Candidatus Scalindua japonica: one gene and its partner. Each later gene encodes a partner of the first gene's protein in a complex. Links are inferred from orthologs where the notes say so. Each region holds a gene or a part of one and is shown in the gene's direction. Other genes may lie near its edges.

Region 1 (7,830 bases):
AGCTTGCCGGTGTTGGAGTCGCTTTTATGCTTGCATGGGCATTAGGACAAATGGCTTCTACTCGTACTGACCATTCCACGGTCCGTCCTGATGATATGAATGGACATAAAAAGGAGCGTCAGTCAGAAACACCGAATAAGAAGGTTGCGATTGAGTTTAGAGATTTTCTGATGGATGCGATAGGGTTAACCGCTCTAGGTACAATTGCAGATGTAGTCCCTTTAAAACAGGAAAACAGGATATTAGCAAAATACGGTCTTAGTTCTCTGGAAAATTCTAGCAATCCCGGAATTAAAGCATTAAAAGAGATTGCGGGGCTAAAAGACAAAACAATTCATTCAAATCATGTAGGCTTTAATTTAGGGCCAAGAATTAATGCTGCCGGTAGAGTGGGAAATGCAAAAAAAGGTGTAGAGTTGTTGACTGCAAAGTGCGAAAATGAAGCAAAGGAACTTGCTGAATATCTGGAAAGCGAAAATAAGAGAAGGCAAAAAATACAAAGTGAAATATTAATATCGGCAAGGAAGATGATATTAAATGATGTGGATGTCAATTCGGAAATGGCAATAATAATATCTGATGACGGCTGGCATCAGGGAGTTGTCGGTGTCGTTGCATCCAGGCTTGCATCAGAATTCTACAGGCCGGTTATTATAATTGCGATTGATGGTGAGATGGGGCACGGGTCTGCTCGATCTGTACCTGATTTCAATCTATATAACGCACTGGTAAAATGCCAGGAATATTTCTCAGACAGGAAGCTACTGATATCATTTGGAGGACATGCGCAAGCTGCGGGATTAAGAATATTAAAAAAGGATATTTCTGTATTCAGGGAAATATTCAATGCAGTTTCAGCAGAGCAGATGCAGGGGGAATGGTTGTCCCCTACGCTGAATATAGACATGGAGGTTAGATTGTCGTCAATTTCGAATTCTTTATTCAAAGAAATGCAATGTCTGTTTCCCCATGGAGAAGGTAATCAGGTTCCTGTGTTTGCTACCAGGAATGTAAAGGCTGTCGGCCAAATACGTCGTTTTGGAGTCAATGGTAAACATTTGGGTTTCTATGTTCGACAAGGAGACGTTTCATTCAAAACAGTCGGGTTTGGATTGGGGGATAAAATAGATGTCCTTAAGCAAAACAATGGAAATTGTTCAATTGCATATGTACTCAGGCATCCATACAGGAAAGAGACAAACCGGCTGTATAACAATAATAATATGATGAATGGTGAGAATATAGAGCTTGAGCTCAAAGATATTTCTCCTTGAAAACGGAATAACGTTTTATTAATATAACACACAATTCAGAAAGTGGAATACTTAAGTTTACAGGGAATTATAATTCAAATATGGGTTTTCGGCATTGGGCTCGTTATCGGAAGTTTCTTAAATGTTTGTATTTGTAGAATCCCCGATAGGACCTCATTGTTGTGGCCGGGTTCTAAATGCGTTAATTGTAGTAAACGTATAATATGGTATGATAATATTCCTGTTTTAAGCTATCTGTTTCTCAGAGGTAAATGCAGACATTGTCAGCATAAGATTTCAGCATTATATCCTATAATAGAGGTGATAACAGGTGTTGTATTCCTTTTGCTATTCCATAGTGTTCTAATAGTAAAAGGCGGTTTGATTTGTGCTTATATCTTTTACCTGATCTTTTGCTGCCTTCTTATTGTTGGTTCGTTTATAGATTTCAAGTTTTATATCATACCAAATGAAATTACGTATACAGGGTTGATCCTGGCCCCGATAGCAGGTCTTCTGTGTACGGGGTGTCTTAATTTGAATAGTGCATTGGGGTTTTTTGATAATAGTGCCAACCAATGGATGAACTCGCTGCAGGTATCTATGATAGGGATTTTTGTTTCCGGAGGAATGATTTTCCTTTGTGGTGTTATAGGTAAACTGGTATTAAAAAAGGATGCGATGGGTTTTGGTGATGTAAAGCTTATGGGTGTTATAGGTGGTTTTTTAGGATGGAAACTAGGTGTTGCAACATTTTTTTTAGCCCCTTTATTTGGATTATTGTTTGGTATACCCAGGCTTATTTCGAAGAAGGGTAAGATGATTCCCTATGGTCCGTTTTTATCACTGGCAGCATTCATATGTTTACTGTTTAAAGATATTTCTGCTGATATTATTGATAATTATCTGGATGTTTATATAAACCTTTTTTTATATTTATTCTAATGCGTGGGAATTTCAAAGTCAGCGAGTAACCTGCCAGACTTCGCTATTCAGGCGGGGAAACCCGCCATGCAATAACATCATTTTTTCCCTCGTAGGTCTGGTTTCTTACCGACATTTATTAAATATGAGATATTAATTTTAGAGAATGGAGGTGTTTATGAGTTTAAAGTCAGGATTTGTAAAATGTTTCTTTTTGTCGTTGATCGTGCTTTTTGCAGGATGTGCGGAGTTGACGAGTCTCCGGGAAGAAAAAACCTTGATGACTCAGAGAATAGATGAGTTACAAAATGAAAACAACAGGTTAAGTAGTCAAAATAATAGTTTGAGTAGTCAATTCTCTGCAAGTAAGGGAGAAAATGCAAGACTGATTGCAGAAAAAAACAGGCTGGAAAATACAAGACGAAGCATGTCACAAAGACTGGGAGGGACGGGTGCAAGTGTAAAGGTTAAGGACGGGCATATTTCCGTAGTCATGCCGTCTTCTGTTTTATTTAATTCAGGACAGACTAAGCTGAAGGAATCTGCAAAAACTAGTTTAACTAAAGTATGTTCTGTCATTAAAAAAGATTTTCCAAATGAGACTATCAGGATTGAGGGGCATACGGATAGTGATCCAATTAAGCGCACAAAACAAGTCTATAATTCCAATTGGGAACTTTCCGCAAAGAGGGCTGCGACGGTGCTTCATTACCTGATAGATACTTGTCATTTGGACCCTCAGAAACTATATCTTGCAGGTTTCGGAAAGTATCAACCTGTGGCCAGCAATAAAAATAAGAGCGGTAAAAAGAAAAACCGACGGGTGGAGATTGTTGTATTATCAAAATGATGATAGCTATAATTGACTATGGAATGGGTAATTTGCGGAGTGTAGGGAAGGCGTTTGAAAAGGTCGGCTTTGATGCTGTTGTAACTGATAAAGCTGAAATTATAGAAAACGCTGATAAAATTGTATTGCCGGGTGTTGGGGCCTTTAAGGACGCGATAGATGGTTTACAGGAAAGAAATTTAATTGGGCCGATAAGAAGCCATATAAAACAAAACAAACTCTTTCTGGGGATCTGTCTTGGGCTTCACCTGCTTTTTTCAAGAAGTTATGAGGATGGAGTACATGAAGGTCTGGATATAATTTCCGGTGAGGTAGTCAGGTTTAACGCTGACAGGTTGAATGTAAATAATGAGAACGGGCAGAAAGAGGTATTTGGCGGGTTGCCTGTTGTAAATAACCAGAGACTGAAAATACCTCATATGGGCTGGAATACAATACAGGCCAGAAAGGAAGTGCCTCTTTTAAAAGGTTTACCGGCTGATCCATATATGTACTTTGTACACTCTTATTTTGTGGTTCCTGACAGAAAGGATGTTGTTGCTACGGAAACAGACTATGGCGCCGCATTTGTATCCATGATATCAATTGACAATATATTTGCAACGCAATTTCATCCTGAGAAGAGTCAGCAATACGGATTGGCAATTCTCAGGAATTTTGGTGAATTATAAATTGTAGGAATTGATAATAGTGAACTCTCTAAGGAGGCGACAATGGGGCAATATGAAACGAAAGATATTAGAAACGTGGCATTTGTTGGGCATGGTGCGTCGGGAAAGACTTCTCTGATTGAAGGTATTCTGTTTAAGGCAGGAGCTACCACCCGTTTAGGTAGCGTTGATGATGGCACTTCTGTGTCCGATTTTGATTCGGAAGAAAAAGAGAGAAAGACCACCATTGATTCTTCAGTACTTCATTGTAATTGGCATGGTAAAGAGATTAATGTAATTGATACGCCCGGGTATCCGGATTTTATAGGTGGTGCAATAGGTGCTTTAAATGCAGTAGAAACTGCAGTGGTAGTAGTTGCCGCAACAAGTGGTATACAGGTAAACACACAGAAAATGTGGGATATTGCCAGTGATGAAGGACTTGCCAGGGTAGTCGTAATTACAAAGATGGATGGTGAAAATATTGACTTTCCTGCACTTCTTGATTCTATTCAAAGTTCGTTTGGAGAAGAGTGTCTTCCGTTAATGTTACCTATAGGACATGGGCCTGACTTCAAAGGAGTGGTGGATATATTAAACCAGTCTGATGAAGTTCCGGATGGAGTGATTGGTGATGTTGTTGAGAACCGTGAGAAGCTGGTAGAAGGTATTGTGTCAGTATGTGATGAACAATTGGAACAGTATTTAGACGGAAAGGAAATAAAACTGGAAACACTTCAGGGATGTTTGAGTACGGCAATTGCTTCAGGTAGTATTGTGCCTGTTTTATGTTGCGAGAACAAGGAGGGGATTGGTGTCGAGGGTATTGTAGATGTGATTGCGGAATATACACCTTCTCCGGAAAAATGTTTGACTTGTAAGTGCTCGAGTGTGAGTGGGGGTGAAGTATCAGAAGAGGAAAAGGAGATAGAGGTTTCAAAAAGTGCTCCTTTCAGCGCGCAGGTGTTTAAGTCTATTACAGATCCATTCGTTGGCAAACTTAGTTTTTTTAGAATATATTCAGGCGTTCTGGAAGGCCATCCTGAAATCTATAACACACGTTCAAAGAAGAATGAAAAAATTGGACATATGTTCAGGACTTTCGGAAAAGAGCAGCAGGAAATAGAAAGATCGATACCGGGTGACATTGTTACAATATCAAAAATCGAAGATATATCGGTTTCAGACACATTATGTGATCCTGATGCTATCGTGAAGTTTGATGATATCAAATTTCCGAAACCAATGGCTTCTCTGGCTATTGAACCTAAAAGCCGCGGGGCGGAACAAAAGATAAGTGAGACTCTAAACAGGTTGGTGGCTGAAGACAGTACATTTAAGGTGTCGAGAGATGTTCAAACGCATGAATTAGTTGTTACGGGGATGAGTAATCTACACCTGGATGTTATCCTTAGTAGATTAAAGAGCCGTTATGACATTGATGTAGAGTCGCGACAACCAAAAATCCCTCATAAAGAGACGATTACTACAAAAGCAAGCGCACAATATAAACATAAAAAGCAGACGGGGGGCAAGGGGCAGTACGGAGAGGTATATTTGCGTATAGAACCTCTGGAGAGGGGTGGCGGTTTTGAATATGTAAGTAAGATTGTTGGTGGAGCAATACCTTCTCAATATATTCCGGCGGTGGAAAAGGGGTTAAGGGAAACAATAGCAAAGGGGATCCTGAGTAATAATCCGATAGTAGACGTCAAAGTTGAACTATACGACGGTACTTTTCATAATGTTGACTCTTCCGAAGCTGCATTTAAGATCGCGGCATCAAAGGCATTTCAGCTCGCATTTAACGATGCGAAACCCGTTTTACTGGAACCTGTGGTTAACATACAGGTAACTATTCCTTCTGAGTTTATGGGTGATATTACAGGTAATCTCTCTTCCAGGAGAGGTCGGGTGCAGGGTATGGACTCTTTTGGAGACCTTCAGGTTGTTCAGGCAAGCATTCCTATGGAGGAGATTAAAAACTACGAAACCGAACTGAAATCAATGACAGGTGGCAGGGGTTCTTATACGATGGAGTTTTCGCATTATGATGTTGTTCCATCGCACCTTGTTCCGCCAATTATTGAGCAGTCAAAGAAGGAAACTGAAAAGGTGGATTAAAAGAGGAAAGGTTGTTTTTAACAGAGAGTTCTGGAAAAAGTATTTTGATAATTTTGTAATCCATGGTTGGTTCCTTGATAAGCAATATATGGGTCTTTGTGAATTAAGTACTTCTGTGTAACCTGTTAAATTCCGATAAATTGTTCTTTTTTTCCTGAATTACAATATGAATTTACAGATTGTCAAAAGAAAGAAAAGAAGTGATAATCAAGTTGCTTGTTTTTTATAGAGAAAATTTGCATATGTCTATGGGATGCAGAAACTTGGGTTGTCTCGACAGCTTGCCTTGTAAACGGTATATATTTTGCTCACTTATACAAATTCAATCCTTTTAAATGTGTGGCGTATTTTATATAATTCAGATAGTAATATAAAATACAGTATCATTTATGAAATCATTTCATGGTAGTTCTTACAATATGTTATTGGGGAATATTTACATAACAGGTCATTGGTGGCAGTTGACCCGATCAAATGATGCCTTGTATAGTGAATGCGTTGGGATTACAGGTATTTAATATCGTTTATACTGATAAGTCTATAAAACGTAGTTTATAAATTAATATAATATTTTTTCTTTTTTAGAAACTATGATACTGTGACTATGAAGGGAGGAGTGTAAAATCTTTCATTGATGGAAGATGTTTTAGTTAAATTTGTTGAAAAAGAAATTTAGATGATAGTAGTTTCAGTTGGTCCAATTGATGTGTGCAGTTCTATTTTTGCTGAAAAGGAATTAAAGACAAAAGGGAAAGTGCAGACTCTAGCGAAAAAATGATTTTATCAAAGCCAATTTCATGGAGGTGAAAGTTATGCGAGAATTGTTAATTGCATTAATGTTAGTCGTTGCTTTTATGGCAGGTGGTACACAGGTGGAAGCCAATGAGGAGGCAGCTAAGCCAAACCCGGTTGTCAAGGAGTTAAAAAAAGTTGTAGAGAAGGTGACAAAAGCTGCTACAGAGGTCGCATCGGAGACGGAGTTTGTCCTGACTCCTGAAGAGTTTGAAAAATGCAGGGTGATTTATTTTGATCGCTGTGCTGGTTGTCACGGTGTTTTAAGAAAAGGGGCCACTGGGCCGGATCTGACACCAAATCAAATGAAACGAAAGGGAAATAAAAAGCTCAGAGATTTCATATGGTTTGGGACTGGTGGTGGAATGCCTGGTTGGGGGAAAATGGGTACTATTACCAGGGAAGAGACAGATCTCCTGGTAAAGTATATTCAGAACGAACCACCTGTTCCGCCTCAGTGGGATATGAAGAAGGTTAAAGGCAGTTGGAAAGTGATAATTCCACCGGAAGAACGCCCAACTAAACCGGAGCACGATCGAGATGTTGATAATATGTTTGCCGTTATTCTGCGCGATGCCGGTCAGATAGCAATTATTGATGGTGACACCAAAGAAGTAGTGAGCACGATTGATTCAGGTTATGCGGTACACATTGTCAGGATGTCAATGTCAGGAAGATACGTCTATTCCATAGGCAGGGATGGCAAGGCAACTATGATAGACCTCTGGATGAAAAAGCCTGATACAGTTGCAGAGATCAGATGTTCGCTTGATGCGAGATCCATCGATGTGAGCAAATTCAAAGGCTATGAAGACAAGCTGGCTGTGGTGGGCGGATACTGGCCGCCTCAGTTTGTGATACTGGACGGTGCCACTCTTGAGCCTATTAAAATTGTGAGCACTCTCGGTTTTACATACGACACAGAAGAGTTTCATCCAGAGCCTCGTGTGGCCAGTATTGTTGCGTCACACTTCGCGCCTGAATGGGTATTGAATATTAAGGAAACCGGACAGGTATGGCTTGTAGATTATTCAAGCCCAAGCAATCCGGGAATTAAAATGATTGAGGCAGAGCGTTTCCTGCATGACGGAGGCTGGGATTCAACCAAACGATACTTCCTTGTAGCTGCGAACGCAAGGAACAAAATAGCCGTAATAGATGCCAAGGAAAAGAAACTTGCTGCCCTTGTCGAGACGGGAGGCATTAAGCCGCATCCGGGAAGAGGGGCAAACTGGGT
Region 2 (5,391 bases), on another replicon or contig:
GCTGAAAAGTTTTGATATGGATGAAAGGTATGTTGCGGTAGAATTAAATCGTAAAATAGTTCCACGCACACAATTCAGTGAGAAATTACTGGTGGAAAATGATATTTTAGAAATAGTTACTTTTGTAGGTGGTGGATAATAAAATGAGTGATACAGTTCTCAAACTTGGCAAATACGAGTTTAAATCAAGATTGTTTGTTGGTACGGGAAAATATGAGACCTTAGACATAATGAAAGAGGCTCTGGAAGCAAGCGGTTCAGAGGTTATTACAGTAGCGGTAAGAAGAGCGAATATTGAAGGTAAACCGGGAGAATCGCTGCTCGATTATATTGATAAAGAAAAATATACTATCCTTCCCAATACTGCAGGGTGTTTTTCAGCAGATGAAGCCATCAGAACAGCATTTATGGCAAGGGAATTGGGGATTTCTGACTTAATAAAACTTGAAGTATTAGGCGATAAAGATACACTGCTGCCAGACCCTGTTGGCACTTTAGAAGCCACTGAAAAGCTGGTAAAAGAAGGTTTTACCGTACTTGTATATACCTCTGATGACCCTATCATAGCAAAACGCCTTGAAGACGCCGGAGCGACAAGTGTGATGCCGGCGGGAGCGCCTATAGGTTCAGGTCAGGGAATCCTGAACCCTAATAACATAAGGATAATTCTGGAGACATTGAGCGTGCCTGTTATAGTTGATGCCGGAGTGGGAACCGCTTCAGATGTGACTGCTGCTATGGAACTTGGTTGCGTGGGAGTATTGTTAAATACGGGGATTGCACAGGCAAAAGAGCCTGTCCAAATGGCCAAAGCGATGAAACTTGCGTGTGAGTCGGGCCGTCTGGCGTATTTATCAGGCAGAATACCAAAGAAACTGTACGCGAATGCCAGCAGCCCTTTAAAAGACTTTTAAAAATCATTTCCTATTGACAATCTTAGAAGCTGTCAGATAATTACCATACTCTGAATAAATTTACTGTGTTACAAGCATGGACAAACGAGTTTATCCATGCCACCTATTCTGTTTATTCTCATAGAAATAAAATAGATAATGTTAGCCAAACGTATAATACCCTGCCTTGATGTTAAAGATGGCAGAGTGGTAAAAGGGACTAAATTTTCAGGTTTGAGAGATTCCGGGGATCCTGTAGAAATTGCTGAACTGTACTGTCAGCAAGGTGCGGATGAACTGGTCTTTCTTGATATTACCGCCTCACATGAAAAAAGAGGCATTATACTTGATGTTGTAAGGCATACGGCAGAAAATGTTTTTATGCCTCTTACGGTTGGCGGTGGAATTAGAACTATTGATGATATCAGGACTCTCCTGAACGCCGGCACAGATAAAGTATCTATAAACACTACTGCGGTAAAAGACCCTGAGTTTATAAATAAAGCATCTAAACGCTTTGGAAGCCAATGCATTGTAGTCGCCATTGATGCGAAGAGAGAAGGAGACGGATGGGGAGTATTTATAAATGGCGGGCGTACCCCTACTGGAAAAGATGCGGTTGAGTGGGCTAAAGAAGTAGAATCAAGAGGAGCTGGAGAGATACTCCTAACCAGTATGGACTGTGACGGTACCAAAGATGGTTTCAACCTTGAACTTACACGGACAATATCTGAAAGTCTGGAAATACCAGTTATAGCATCCGGTGGCGCTGGAAATCTTGATCATTTCTATGACGTATTTACAAAAGGCAAGGCAGATGCCGCATTGGCTGCATCCATTTTCCATTTTAAGGAGTACGAGATAGCCACGGTAAAGGATTTTTTGTCTGATAAAAGAATAATAGTGAGAAAAACATGAATTATTCTGATTTTGAATAAATTAATTAATAGTGCAGTATAGCTGCGGCTGAAGTTTGAAGTGCCTTAAATGAACAAAAGTATCTAAAGAGCAGACGCATAAACTTACAAAGATGTTGATAGTAAAAGAGTTATAAAAAGAGTTAGAGGCAATATTTTGTAAAAGGAGCGACAAGAATAATGTGCCAACGAGCCAGTAAGCCGTATTTTAAAGGGTTTTGTGAAATAATTTACAAAATCCAATAGTAGAATTACAAAATACGGTGCCCAACTTGTATAATAGAAGTCACACAATAACACAAACTACTATACAAGAAAGGACACGCTAGAATGCTACCAATATCACAAATTCAAATCAACCAAAAATCGCTACTAATTCACACTGTTCACGAAGATGACAAAGTACTGCTTAATACACCAGATGCGGAATGGTTTCGGGCTTTATATTATTTTCCCTGGGAGAAACACCGTAATTTCGGTGCTGAGTACTACGATGCACTTTATGAATTTAATAAACGAGAAGAGAGAAAGAGGCTGAAAAATCAACCCCAAAAGCAAGTAGTATTATCTCAGAGCAAAGAAGATGCAAGACAGGAGCTTTTGTTTAATAGAGCAACAATGCAAGTTGACAAGGAGAAGAGAGGTGATGTGCTTTATGAAGTAGCGGCTGAATCAAAGCAGCGGATGGTAAGTCCCCTGAGTATATCTCCCGGGGTAGTGCCATTTCGATTGGGAGGTAAGAGGCCAAAATGTTTTTTTGCGTTGTTAAAAAGTTTTTTGGGTACAGCTCTAATGGGATTTCCGTGCGAGCCGGAAAAAGTGTCCATGTTATTAAAGAGTAATCCGAGTTTTGTGCGAGTATGTGGATTTGCACCGAAGGGGGAAAGGGATGAGTATTGTAGCAGGCATATACCAAGTGAGCGTAAACTGCAGCAATTTGACCAGATCATGAGTGAGTGGGGGCTATGGGATAAGATGAAGATTGCGCTGGTAACTGAGAACATAGAGACAGGTGCGATTAAAATAGAAAAGGAAGTAGTAGGAGATACAACTCACTATTATGCATATTCAGGGTTTGAGACAGTAAAGTATAAGGACGAAGATGGTAAGGAGGAGCAGAAGAAGTCGCAATCAAAGCTGACTAAGAGGTGTCGCTGTCAGGACAGAGACAAGTGTGAACATGACTGGGTATTGGCAGATGAAGGAGCGGGGACAATCGTGAAATCCATAACAAAGATGTATTGGGGGCACAAAGCAAGTATTGTAGGTTTTCCACGTCAAGGCGTGCCTCTGGATGCAAGAGCAGTGTTGGATGGACCGACACATGATGGAGAGACATATTTTCCACATGTAGAAAAGGTATTTGATACATATCCGGTGATTGAAGAATCGGTTAAAAGAGCGTTGTATGATAGCGCGTGTGATAGCAGAGATTTGAAAGATAAGTTTATGGACAAACTCGGCTTAGAATTAAAGGCATCTTTAAATCCAAGGCGCAAGAATGGAATAACAGATGGTTTGCCGCGTGGCATGGAGAAGATAACGCCGTATGGTGTGGTAATATGCAATGGTGGCCATGAGATGGATTACAAAGGAATGCGTTATGAAAAAGAAAAATTCATTTACCATGCGCCAACGGATACAGATGGTGAACCGGTGTGTTCAACATGCTTGCATCAGGTAGAGTGTTGTCCCAATTCGTTAACTGGCAGGATGATTAATATATCATTTGGGTTATTACCCCACATAGACACGGAAGATCCTCCAATGGCAAAGAGATTCAAGGCAATAATGACACGTCGTCCTTCAGTTGAGCGGTGCGGCTGGAGCTTGAAGTGTGATATTGGTGATGATCGTTTAAGCAAGAGAGGGAATCTTGCGTTTCAGGCATACCTGGACAAGACGATGATTGCTTTTCATCTGTTGTTACAGAATTAAATTGGTGATTTTTAAAGTAAAAAACAAAAAACCGTAGGAGAGGTGTTTTCAAATTTGCAAATTATCTCCATTGTTGGTGCTGTGCAGTTTTATACTGTCTTCTTTTAACGTAATTTTGAAGTACGATTGAAAAAAATTTTTGCATCAAGCGCTTTTCGTGCGAGTTTATGCGGAGGCTCTAAAGGAAAAAATTTTTTTCACAACTTTAGCTTATTTCAAACTTTAGGCATTTTTGAATTTTATGATAAAAAAATGGTTGTATTTTCAGGCTATTTATTTTATCATGTTCCTTCGTACAAAATTTTAACATAAAAATAATAAACACTTGAAATGAGTCAATCACTGGAAGCTAAAGTAGAACCTGAAGTTGTATTGGACTGGATAAATAAGATTGGTAGTGATTCTTCTTCGACCGTTCCCCTGTTACAGGCAGTACAATCAAAATATGGTTATCTGCCAAGAGTTGCAATGGACCTGATAATTCAAAACTCCGATATTTCAGGCAGTCAGGTTTACGGTGTAGCTACCTTCTATTCTCAATTCAGATTAAAACCGGTCGGACGACACATGATAAGAATTTGCCACGGCACTGCCTGTCACGTTACAGGTGCAGACAGATTGGATACTTCCTTACGCCACATCCTCAATATTACTGATGAGGAACAGGATACCGCTGAAAATGGAAGTTACACGATAGAGCAAGTTGCCTGCATTGGATGCTGCAGTCAGGCCCCGGTACTGGTAATAGCTGACGAAGTCTCCGGAAACCTTACTGGCGCAAACGCTCAAAGGGCATTGAAAAAACACGCCAAAAAGAACGAAGAAATTGTGGCCAATATATAGTAGCTGAAAGATTGAGAGAATAAAACAGAATACAGACAGGATATATTTATTTATCTTTTTTCGCTTTGAGCGACATAGCTTTTATCTAATCCCATCAGTATAGCTGGTGGTTTAACCGATAATTTATTGAGAATTGAACAATGGAAGCTAATAATCTTAACGTAATTGTTGGAGAAGGGACTTGCGGAATTGCGGCTGGCTCAAAGGAAGTAATCGAGGCTTTCCGGAAGCATGCTCCCGAAATGAATATCAGAACCGTCGGTTGTGTCGGTATGTGTCATCAGGAAGTAATCACCGAAATAAATGATGGTAATGGTAATAGACACATATACGGTAACGTCACAAAAAAAACAGTTCCGTCAATCATAAAATTCCATAAAGGAGAGGGAGATCTACCAGAAGACCAGCTGATATTCTCGCCAGACAACCAGGATCTGGACAAATGGCGATATCTGGCACATCAAACAAGAATAGCCCTTCGAAATGTTGGATATCTTGACCCCACTTCGATTTCAGAATACCAGGCAAGAGATGGATATAAGGCGATAAAGAAAATTTTAGCGGATATGACGCCTGAACAGGTTATTGAGGAAGTCAAGATTTCATGTATTAGAGGACGAGGTGGCGCCGGATTCCCAACACATGTTAAATGGAATTTTGCAAAACAATCTGAAGGAGACATAAAATATCTGATTTGTAACGGTGATGAAGGTGACCCAGGTGCGTTTATGGACCGATCACTCCTGGAAGGAGACCCCCATAATGTGATTGAAGGTATGTTGATTGCCGCATATTCATTT

The links. Proteins that work in one complex are often made in the same cells at the same time.
Region 2: the proteins of hisH (region 1) and hisF are in contact, whole or in part, in a crystal structure (PDB 6RU0), measured with the Thermotoga maritima proteins. The link is inferred for Candidatus Scalindua japonica from one-to-one orthologs. Residues at the interface, in WP_004080484.1 of Thermotoga maritima: Asn15, Arg18, Arg22, Arg117, Leu118, Pro119, His120, Met121, Gly122, Trp123, Asn124, Asn134, Gly135, Tyr136, Tyr138, Val140, Tyr158, Glu180, Lys181, Ser182, Ser183, Lys184, Ile185; in WP_004080486.1 of Thermotoga maritima: Met1, Leu2, Ala3, Arg5, Ser40, Glu41, Asp45, Glu46, Ala70, Glu71, Ile73, Asp74, Ile75, Pro76, Phe77, Asp98, Lys99, Ser122, Gln123, Glu161, Thr195, Leu196, Asn247, Arg249, Glu251.

The regions. Positions count from the first base shown.
Region 1 is NZ_BAOS01000043.1:65,958-73,787, forward strand. The notes cover bases 1,953-4,862. They hold hisH (imidazole glycerol phosphate synthase subunit HisH), read left to right. Parts: upstream 1,953-3,026; coding sequence 3,027-3,698; downstream 3,699-4,862. Other genes in these bases: SCALIN_RS19970 (prepilin peptidase), read left to right, coding at 1,953-2,198; SCALIN_RS19975 (OmpA/MotB family protein), read left to right, coding at 2,356-3,027; fusA (elongation factor G), read left to right, coding at 3,741-4,862. Outside these bases: single-stranded-DNA-specific exonuclease RecJ, read left to right, coding at 1-1,274; more of SCALIN_RS19970, read left to right, coding at 1,599-1,952; more of fusA, read left to right, coding at 4,863-5,801; SCALIN_RS19990 (cytochrome D1 domain-containing protein), read left to right, coding at 6,614-7,830. UniProt on the Escherichia coli protein: IGPS catalyzes the conversion of PRFAR and glutamine to IGP, AICAR and glutamate. The HisH subunit catalyzes the hydrolysis of glutamine to glutamate and ammonia as part of the synthesis of IGP and AICAR.
Region 2 is NZ_BAOS01000005.1:304,186-309,576, forward strand. What follows is about bases 1-2,931. They hold hisF (imidazole glycerol phosphate synthase subunit HisF), read left to right. Parts: upstream 1-1,052; coding sequence 1,053-1,811; downstream 1,812-2,931. Other genes in these bases: thiS (sulfur carrier protein ThiS), read left to right, coding at 1-139; SCALIN_RS05805 (thiazole synthase), read left to right, coding at 144-914; SCALIN_RS05815 (hypothetical protein), read left to right, coding at 2,141-2,931. In the rest of the region: more of SCALIN_RS05815, read left to right, coding at 2,932-3,748; SCALIN_RS05820 (NADH-quinone oxidoreductase subunit NuoE family protein), read left to right, coding at 4,079-4,591; SCALIN_RS05825 (NADH-quinone oxidoreductase subunit NuoF), read left to right, coding at 4,732-5,391.